Regions from separate parts of the Leucobacter sp. BZR 635 genome, predicted to be linked through region 1. Evidence: predicted binding sites of a transcription regulator. Region 1 holds the regulator's gene; each other region holds the start of a gene.

What was found. Region 1 encodes LexA, which represses DNA repair genes until DNA is damaged. Its sites were predicted from a motif close to TCGAACANNTGTTCGA; they were not measured.
Region 2: a site for LexA is predicted at 1,120-1,135, ahead of ACI1US_RS02990 (phosphorylase family protein). Genes of this name have one in related genera too.
Region 3: a site for LexA is predicted at 1,521-1,536, ahead of ruvA (Holliday junction branch migration protein RuvA). Genes of this name have one in related genera too.

What each region holds. Positions count from the first base shown of each region.
Region 1 is NZ_JBLUNZ020000004.1:97,796-101,064, forward strand. Features, by position in the region: gene lipA (lipoyl synthase) at 1-85, opposite strand, end outside; gene lipB (lipoyl(octanoyl) transferase LipB) at 82-795, opposite strand; gene lexA (transcriptional repressor LexA) at 1,281-1,943, opposite strand; gene ACI1US_RS00650 (LysM peptidoglycan-binding domain-containing protein) at 2,233-2,691, shown strand; gene ACI1US_RS00655 (DsbA family protein) at 2,993-3,269, shown strand, end outside.
Region 2 is NZ_JBLUNZ020000018.1:47,742-51,010, reverse strand. Features, by position in the region: gene ACI1US_RS03000 (S-ribosylhomocysteine lyase) at 1-314, opposite strand, end outside; gene ACI1US_RS02995 (hypothetical protein) at 648-911, opposite strand; gene ACI1US_RS02990 (phosphorylase family protein) at 1,181-1,735, shown strand; gene ACI1US_RS02985 (hypothetical protein) at 1,772-2,095, opposite strand; gene ACI1US_RS02980 (CGNR zinc finger domain-containing protein) at 2,121-2,654, shown strand; gene ACI1US_RS02975 (AI-2E family transporter) at 2,977-3,269, opposite strand, start outside.
Region 3 is NZ_JBLUNZ020000042.1:118,889-122,157, forward strand. Features, by position in the region: gene ruvB (Holliday junction branch migration DNA helicase RuvB) at 1-862, opposite strand, end outside; gene ruvA (Holliday junction branch migration protein RuvA) at 859-1,467, opposite strand; gene leuA (2-isopropylmalate synthase) at 1,797-3,269, opposite strand, start outside.

The DNA of each region.
Region 1 (3,269 bases):
CGGCGTTCTTCGCCTCGACCCGAAGCAGCCGGCGCTCCTCTGGCTCCGGGCGCGTGCCGGTCGAGGGCAGAATCTGGACGGTCATACTGAGAGCCTTTCGAGCACGGGAACGAGGTGGGTGCGCAGTGCGGGCGCTGCGTCGGCCGGGGTGATGGTCTCGCCCGTCTTGGCGCTGAGCGTGGTGACGCCGGCGTCGCTGATGCCGCAGGGCACGAAGCTGTGAAAGGGGGCGAGATCGTTGCTGCAGTTCAGCGAGATACCGTGGGTGACGATGCGCCGGCTCACGTGGATCCCGATTTGCGCGAGCTTTGCCGCGGGGCTTCCCTGCGGGGATCCTGCTGGCGGGTCTGTCCAGACCCCGGTGCGCCCGGGAACGCGGTAGCCGACGACGCCAAGATTCTGGATCGTGGCAATCAGCGCATCTTCGAGCGCGTGAACGAGGTTGACTCCGCCGAGCCCGTCAGCGAGCCGGATCACGGGGTATGCCACGAGCTGGCCGGGGCCGTGCCAGGTGACCTTTCCGCCGCGGTTCACCGGGACGACGGGAGTGCCGTCACTCGGGTACTCATGTGGCTCCGCCCGTCGGCCAGCGGTGTAGACCGGCTCGTGCTCGAGGAGGAGCACGGTGCCGTGATCAAGGTCGGCTGCCAGTCTTGCGGCAGCCTCCCGCTGGAGTATGAGCCCACGCTCGTAGGAGACGAGGCTTGGGGAGAGCCCGACAGTCTCGAACCGTGGGGTGGGTTTTGGGGGCGTGTCGCTTAGGGGAGGCGGCGGAACTTCGGCGATGGGAAGCATGCGGCCATGTTAGTTGGACTCAGTTCAATAAAGCAATGCGGGTGCGGTTGGGGTGCCCGGTGCCCGGTGCCCGGTGCCCGGGGGCTCGGGGCTGGTGGCAAGCAGGGTGTAAGCCCAAAGTCTCGAGGTGGGATGCCCGGGCGTACCCTCTGCCCGGCGCCCTCATCGCGCCTGGCGTCCTTTCCGCCCCGATTAATTCAGACCGACTCTTGCGAGGGCCAAACGCGGGTCGGAGTGGATTAAACGGGGGCTGCAGGGTGCGCGCGGCGCGTTTCTGGAAGTGCCTGCTGCGCGTGCGTGCGTCGCGCTGCATGTTGATCGCTGAGCTCAATGCCCGCGATCGTTGAGCGCTGCAACCGTCGAGCGCCGCAATCGTCGAGCGCCGCAATCGTCGAGCGCCGCTGGCGGATCGCGGCCGCGTGACACAGCAAAACGCTCCAGCCCCGATCTGAATCCGGGCTGGAGCGTGCAGGAAAGCCGCTGGGCTAGACCGAGCGGAAGACCGCGACGACCTTGCCGAGCACCTCTGCGTGGTCGCCGAGGATCGGCTCGAACGCGCTGTTGCGCGGCAGCAGCCAGGTGTGGCCGTCGCGGCGGCGGAAGACCTTGACGGTCGCTTCGCCGTCGAGCATGGCCGCGACGATGTCGCCATTTGCCGCCTCGCGCTGCTGGCGCACGACAACAAAGTCGCCGTCGCAGATGGCCGCATCGATCATCGAGTCGCCTACCACCTTCAGCATGAAGAGCTGCCCATCGCCGACGAGCTGCCGGGGGAGCGGGACGATCTCCTCAACCTGCTGGTCGGCGGTGATCGGGACGCCCGCCGCGATCTGGCCGACGAGTGGCACGTAAGCCGTCTCCTGGGCCTGGGTCGTGGGTGAGTCCGCAAGCGCGCTGCTCGTGACCGCGAGCTCGACGAGGATCTCGAGAGCACGCGGGCGGTTCGGGTCGCGGCGAATGTATCCGCCGAGCTCGAGCCGGCTGAGCTGGTGGGTAACGCTCGAGAGTGAGGAGAGGCCCACAGCGTCGCCGATCTCGCGCATGCTCGGTGGGTAGCCGCGAGACTCTACGGAGCGGGCAATGAATTCGAGGATCGCCTGCTGCTTCTCAGTCAGTGGCTTCCGCGGTGCTGCGCTCAGGTCGCTCATCGCTTGTCCTCTCAGTAGTGCGGTCAATCTCGGCGGGTGGTGAGCGGAGTGGATCCGCATGTTTCCGCGAGTTGCCGTGAATGTCAGAGGTCACTGATTGGGTGAACTCACTGTTCGAAACCCTAGCCCGGATATTCGAGGCGAGGCAAACATTCGTTCGAGTGTCGCAGCAAATCTCGCGATATTCATTCGAATACTGCGGTTGCGGTTTCTTTCATTCGAAGATATATTCGAAAGAGATGTTCGAGTGTTCGAGTTGGTTCGAATACTCTCGAGAGAGGAACTCCTCATGACTGCTACAGCGAATGTCGTCCCATTCCGTTTGAACGCCCCGGTGAGCCCGCGCATTGCCGCGTCGGGATCACGCCCGCAGGGCGAACCCACTGCTCAGGTCAGTTCGGGGCAGCCCCGGCTTCGGCTCACGCGTCGTGGCCGGGTGGTCTTTGGCTCTCTCGCAACCGTCTTGGTTGCTGCTGCACTCGGCGTAGCTGCTGCGTTCGCAGCCCCAGGGGCAATTGCCAACAGCGCGGAGAGCACGCAGGCCTTCCCCTATGTCTTCGTGCAGGCCGGCGACTCGGTATGGAGCATCGCCTCCGAGCTTGAGCCGACGGGCGACCCCCGTGAGGTGGTCTCTGAGATCGTCCGCCTCAACCAGATGCAGGCGTCCGACCTGCAGGCAGGCGATTCGATCGCTGTGCCCATGCGGTTTGAAGGCAATGACCTCACCTTCGTCCCCTCCGGGCGATAGCGCCGTCCCTCCGGGCGATAGCGCGCGGTCGGTGACCCTGTGCGCGGTGTTGGGATGCGGGCGAGCTGACCGGTTAGCCTCGCGGCCCCGGCTGGTCTTGCGGCCCCGGCCGATCTGGCTGTCCCTGCCGCTCTGCCCCCCCCCGAAGACTTTGGACGCCCCTGCCGCTTTGGACCCTCGGAGGCTCTGGACCCCCGGAGGCTCTGTCTCAGCAGGCGCTCCGCCCGCCCGATGTTCGGCGGTCTCTCGGGGTGAGTGACGCTGGTCAGCACAGTCAGCAAAGATCGTTAGGCTCGAAGGTATGCCGAAGCCGATTGAAGCTCTCGACCGACCGTCCCTCGAACGCCGATACCGGCGGATGCGTCTCGCGACCGTGATACTTGCCGGTGTCTCGCTGCTGCTCGTAGCAGCGCTCGGCAGCCAGGGGCTGCAGGGACGCGGGGCCGCGAAGCCCGACTCGAGCGCCTCGCAGGGCGAAAATAACGGGAACGCAGGCGCAGGCAGCGGCACCGACGCAGACACCGCCGCACAGAGCTGCCCCGTCGTCGACCGGCTCGAAGAAGGCGACCCGCGCGCGC
Region 2 (3,269 bases), on a different contig from region 1:
ATTGCTTCGGCGACCTCGGCTGGTGAAGGCTTGCCCCACACAATCATGTGGAAGCCGGTGCGGCAGCCGAACGGCGAGATGTCGATGAGGCCGTCGAAGCGGGTGCGCAGCAGTGCGGCGATCGTGTGTTCGATGGTGTGGAGCCCAGCTGTCGGGATCTCGCCCTCGTTGGGCTGCACGAGCCTGATATCGAAGTTTGAGATCGCGTCGCCCTTGGGCCCGTGCTCGACGCCGATGAGGCGCACGTAGGGGGCGAGGACCTTCGTGTGATCCAGCGCGAAACTCTCGACTGTGGCAAGTTCTACGTCACTCATGCGGCCAGTGTAGCTCCGGGGGCTGGCGGTGGCCCGCTATGTGACGCGCGGCTACACGGGCACGCGGTCGAGTGTGGGTGCTGGTGCTGGTGCTGGTGCTGGTGCCGGGCCGCATGCCCGCAATCCTCACCGACCCTATTAATCTGGACCGACCCTTGCGGAGGCCGAGAACGGGTCGGAATGGATTAAATGGGGCGGGCAGGCAGGCGGGCAGCCGGGCAGGCGAGCAGGCGGGCGGACGGGCAGACCGGCGCAGCGCAGCGCAAAGCCCCGCCGGGCCAGCCAGTCGACGACTGGCGGCCCGACGGGGCTGCGGGAAATGAAGCGGCGCGGTTACGCGGCGCGGCTGAGCGCGATGCGCGCTGCCGGGCCGGACTTCTCAACCGAGACGTTCCAGCCAGCATTGTCGAGCTGGACGAGGTCGCGGCGTGCGTCAGCGAGAGTATCGGTCTCGACGACGTAGAGCGTGCGACCAGCGCTGCGGTAGACGGAGCGGTGCTGCGCCCACTCGGGGATGCGCATCGTCGCGTCTGCCCCGAGCGAGTGGTACGGGGTACGCGGCGCGGGACGAATTGGGGTGATGTTCTTGGTATGCATTTGGGTAGTCCTTTCAAAGCTGCGCGATCTTCTCGATGCGTAGCGGCAATCAGCACGCTGTGCTGTGTGCAGACACAATGCGTACTCGGCCTCAGGTGAGGCGTTGGATCCATCTGGATCGGTGAGAGCTGCTGCGCACTTCGCTGGAATGAAGACTGGCCCTGCACTGGACGAAATCGCGGTCGCTTGCAAGCTCTGCCATTTATCTTAGAACAAGTCTTCGAAAAACGCTAGTCTTGGTATTTACGCACGGTAACAAGAGGAGCGGAATGAGCGAGCGACACCCCCTATTGGTCTTCGCGCACAGTGACGAGGCATCGGCCTTCGAAGGCGTGCCACACCTGGTGACGGGCGTCGGCAAGGTGAACGCTGCGGTGTCACTCGCGGCGGCGCTGCGCGAGGGCAGCATTGATCGCGTGATCGTGCTCGGGACCGCGGGTGTCGTTGGTGAGGGGGCGGATCGGCTATCGCTCGACACCGTCTACCAGGTGACGGGTTTGGTGCAGCACGACTTCTCGCTGCCGTCGCCGACGATTGCGCCGGCCGGTGAGGTGCTGCTCGAGGAGACGGCGACAATGGCGACCGGCGACCAGTTCGTGAAGGATGACGCCCAGCGCACCCACATCGCGGGCCTCGGCGCTCAGCTCGTCGACATGGAGGGCTACGCCTACGCGAGCCTGTGCGAGCGCCTGGGCGTCTCGCTGCAGATCTTCAAGATTCCGTCTGATTTTGCCGATAGCTCGACGACCGACGAAGAGTGGGACGAGATCGTGTTCGCGAAGAGCCGTCAGCTGCGCGCCTTCTGGGAGGATCGCCTGAACTAGGTGACTGCAGGCAACGTCTGCAGGGCCCAGCGACAGCTAGGCTGAGCGCCCGCCGCCCGCACCCGGGTGACCGCCCGCGGGGCCAATCTCCCGGCTGATCGGTGTTGCAACGCCCGTGAACGGTTGCAGCTCAACTCGGTGGGCGGCGCAGCCGTGGCAGCGAGCGTAACGGACCACACCCTCCGCGGTGTTGTGGCTGGAGTCTGTTCGCCAGTCGTGGCGGTGTTCTGGCGCTGGGAGCGCAGCGCGCGGGTGCGCGGCCGCCGGAAGTGCGAGCCCCTCTTGCGCGCTGCCCGGCTGCGCGACCCGCGATTGCGCGGGGCGGAGCGGCATGAGTTTTGGCTGGGTGTGTACGTTCATGGTTCTAGCGTGATGTAATGCCCTTATGCATCTCAACCCTTACGGAACGTACGCGGTGCTGCTCGCCGCCTCGCTTGCGAACGATTGGCCCGAGGATCGCGACGGAATCGAGGCGCGCACGCGCGATTTCGGCATGACGATGACCTTCCTTGCGCAGGTGGATGACCTCGTCGGCACCCGCGCGGTCATCGACGAGTGGCTGCGTGTTGTGGACGCGGCGACTCCCGAGCTGCGATCTGAGATCCTGAACCGGCAGATGCGCGATGCGGCAGCGTTCCCGCAGCTCGTGAACCACGACGATGAGGGCTGGCATCTGCACTATCGTGACGACCGGCAGTCGCTGCCCGAGGTGCTGGGATCGGTGATCCCGGTCGGGACTGCCCTGCACCTCACGACCCGTGGCGTGACGCGGCTTGGGCGCTGCGCAGCGGAGCCCTGCACGAACGTGATCGTCGACGTCACCCGCAACGGTCGGCAGCGGTTCTGCTCGGTGCGCTGCGCGAACCGGGCGGCCGTGCGCAGGCATCGCGCCCGCGGTTCAGGCGGCTCTTCGCGATAAAGGGGTAACCAGGTCAGTCAGTGCCAGGGGCGTGTGCATCCGCAGCGGGAGCTCCCGTGAGGCCCCTCGGCCGCAGGGTGTGTCCGTCAGTGGGAGCTGCGGGAGGGGTTCTGCCCGGGCCCGCCTGAGTGCCTGGCAAGGGCGCGAAGCGCCCGCGGCAGCCGAGCGGGCTCAGGGGAGTCAGCGCGGCGTTGCTCGTCAACTCCAGCGCCCCGTGTTATCTATTCCGCCCCGTGTTTGGCCCTCGCAAGGGTCGGTCTAGATTAATCGGGGCAGGGAGGAATTGCGGAGGGTCGCGCGGGGCCAAACGGGCTCAGGGCCGCTACGCCATTGCCGACCCAGACCCAGACCCAGACCCAGACCCAGACCCAGACCCAGACCCGGACCCCGGCCGGGGGCTGTGCTCGGTCGCCGCGTTGTCGCCCGAGAGCCAGCGCAGCCAGCGAAGCTCAGGGTCTCGTTCGAGGATCAGCGCGCGCACGAGCAGCGTCAGCGGGATCGCGAGGATTGCGCCGAGCGGGCCGATGATGAAGGTCCAGAACAGCACCGATGCGAAGCTGAGTGTGAGGCTCAGGCTGACCGCATCGCTCACGAACTTCGGCTGGATAAGCACCT
Region 3 (3,269 bases), on a different contig from region 1:
CTGCGAGCGTCGAGAGCCCGACGGGCCCGCCGGCAAAGCGCTCGACAATGATCCGCAGCACCTCGCGGTCGAGCCGATCCAGTCCGTGCTCGTCGACGTCATAGAGCGCGAGCGCCGCGCGCACCGAACGCGAGTCCGGCTGGCTGGCGTGCACGAGCGTGTAGTCGCGGACGCGGCGCAGCAGCCTGTTCGCGATACGCGGGGTGCCCCGCGAGCGGCCGGCGATCTCGACGACGCCGGCGTGATCCAGCGGGAAGTCGAGCAGCCCCGCTGCGCGCGTGAGAACCCCCTCGAGCTCGCCGGTGGCGTAGTACTCGAGGTGCGCGGTGAACCCGAAGCGATCGCGGAGCGGGTTCGGGAGGAGCCCGGCTCGCGTCGTCGCGCCAACGAGCGTGAACGGCGAGAGCTCGAGTGGGATCGAGGTCGCGCCCGCACCCTTGCCGACCATAATGTCGACCTTGAAGTCTTCCATCGCGAGGTAGAGCATCTCTTCGGCGCTTCTTGCCATGCGGTGAATCTCATCGATGAAGAGCACCTCGCCCGGGGTCAGCGCGGAGAGCACAGCGGCCAGGTCGCCTGCGTGCTGGATCGCGGGGCCCGACGTCTGCTGCAGCGGCACCCCCAGCTCGGTCGCGACGATCATCGACAGGGTGGTCTTGCCGAGGCCGGGAGGACCCGCAAGCAGAATATGGTCTGGGGTGCGCGACTCGATCTGCGCCGCACCGAGCAGCAGCCCGAGCTGCTCGCGCACCTTCTCCTGGCCGACGAACTCCGCGAGCGAGCCTGGACGCAGCGCGCCCTCGTAGCTCACCTCGGTGGCGGTCGCCTGCGGCGACAGTTCGCCGCTCAGCGCCGGGCTCATCGCCGGCCCCGCTGCAACAGGGTGAGTGCGGCACGAAGCAACTGCGCATTCTCCATCTCAGCCCCCGCGTCCCGCGCGTCAAGCACGGCTTGCCTGGCCTCGTGTTCGCCGTAGCCAAGACCCTGCAGCCCCTCGGTTACGCCCTCGGTGAGCGCGTCATCTGGGGCAATCGCGGCGGGCGCCTCATCAAGGTCGTGCAGCTCGATCGCCTTGAGTTTCCCGGCAAGCGAGACGGTGATGAGCTTGGCCGTCTTCGGGCCGATGCCCGAGACCTTCTTGAACGGCTTCTCGTCTTCGGCGGCGACTGCGCGCACGACCTCGCTCGGCGAGAGCTCAGAGAGTACGCCCAGGCCTGAGCGCGGGCCAACGCCAGAGACACCGATGAGGATCCCGAACAGCGTAAGCTCGGCCTCCGTCGCAAAGCCGTACAGCGTCAGCGAATCCTCGCGCACGATCAGGGAGGTGTGCAGGAAGAGCTGCTCCCCCGGTGCCGCCTGGGACATGCGCCCGCTCGGGACTTCCACCCGCATGCCGACGCCGCCGACACCCAGCACAACCCAGCCGGCCCCTGAGGCCAACACCTCACCGCGTAACGAAGCAATCACACGCCAAGCATAGGGCTGGCGGCTCGATTTCCTCGCCGCGCCACACCGCACCTTCGAACATATGTGCGAACAGCGTTGGTCGCCGCGTCCGGATCCCCCGCCCGGGGCGCGCGGCCCGCCTCCCCGACCCGCTGAGGCGACTCGGGGTCAGTTCGCGCCACGATTACGCCCGGATTCCGGCGATTTCCGACTGCTCAGTGGCGCGCACTGACCAGGAGTCGGGCATGGGCATGGGCTCCGGGCATGGGCTCCGGGCAGAAACGCGAGAGCGGGGCCAGCGGCACACCGCTGACCCCGCCCCGCATGCACACCCGCTCGGGCGTCAGGCGCTACACCGCCGCAGCAGCCGGCTCCCTGTCCGCGGCGCCGTTGCGCACCGAACGGTTGACTGCCGAGACGATCGCCTTGAGCGTCGCGCGGCTGGTGTCGGGGTCGATCCCGACGCCCCAGAGGCGCTGCCCGTCAACCTCGAGATCGACGTAGGCCGCGGCGACGGCGTCGCCGCCCTCGCTCATCGCATGCTCGACGAAGTCGAACAGCGTGACCGAGTGGCCCGAGGCATTGAGGTTGTTGATGAAGGCGTCGACCGGGCCGTTACCCGTTGAGGTCTCCTCGCGCTGCTGGTCGCCGTCGCGGTAGTCGACGGTGAGCTCGGTGACGCCGTCGCCGGCGCTCACGCTCGAGGTGCGGAAGAGCTCGTAGCGGCCCCAGCGCTCGACACCATCGGTGCCAGCCGACGGGAGGTACTCGTCCTGGAAGATGCTCCAGATTGCCTCGCTCGAGACTTCACCACCCTCGGAATCGGTGACGCCCTGCACGACCGCGCTGAACTCGATCTGCAGCCGGCGCGGCAGATCCAGCGAGTGGTCGGTCTTCAAGAGGTAGGCCACGCCACCCTTGCCTGACTGCGAGTTCACGCGAATCACGGCCTCATACGAGCGACCGAGATCCTTCGGGTCGACCGGCAGGTACGGAACCGCCCATTCGACGTCGTCGATCGAGACGCCCGCGGCGTCGGCGTCGGCCTGCATCCGCTCGAAGCCCTTCTTGATCGCGTCCTGGTGCGATCCGGAGAAAGCGGTGTAGACGAGGTCGCCAGCCCACGGGCTGCGCTCGGGCACCCGCAGCTGGTTGCAGTACTCGGCGGTGCGGCGCACCTCGTCGAGGCGCGAGAAGTCGATCATCGGATCGATGCCCTGCGTGAACATGTTGATGCCGAGGGCGACGAGGTCGACGTTTCCGGTGCGCTCGCCGTTGCCGAAGAGGCAGCCTTCGATGCGGTCTGCACCTGCCATGTAGCCGAGCTCGGCGGCTGCGACCGCTGTTCCGCGGTCGTTGTGCGGGTGCAGCGAGATGATGATGTTCTCGCGGTGGTTGAGGTGACGCCCCATCCACTCGATGGAGTCGGCGTAGACGTTGGGCGTCGCCATTTCGACGGTCGAGGGCAGGTTGATGATGACCTTGCGCTCGGGCGTCGGCTCGAATACCTCGAGCACTGCATTGCAGACCTCGACGGCATACTCAAGCTCGGTGCCGGTGTACGACTCGGGCGAGTATTCGTAGAAGATTTCGGTGCCGGCGGCGATCGGCTCGGCGGCCTTGCAGAGCTTCGCGCCGTCAATAGCCATCTGCTTAATGCCCTCGCGGTCAGACCGGAAGACAACGTCGCGCTGCAGGATCGACGTTGAGTTGTAGAGGTGCACGATCGCCTGCTTCGCGCCGATGAGCGACTCATAGGTGCGCGTGATGAGGTGCTCGCGCGCCTGGGTGAGGACCTGGATCGTCACGTCGTCGGGGATCGC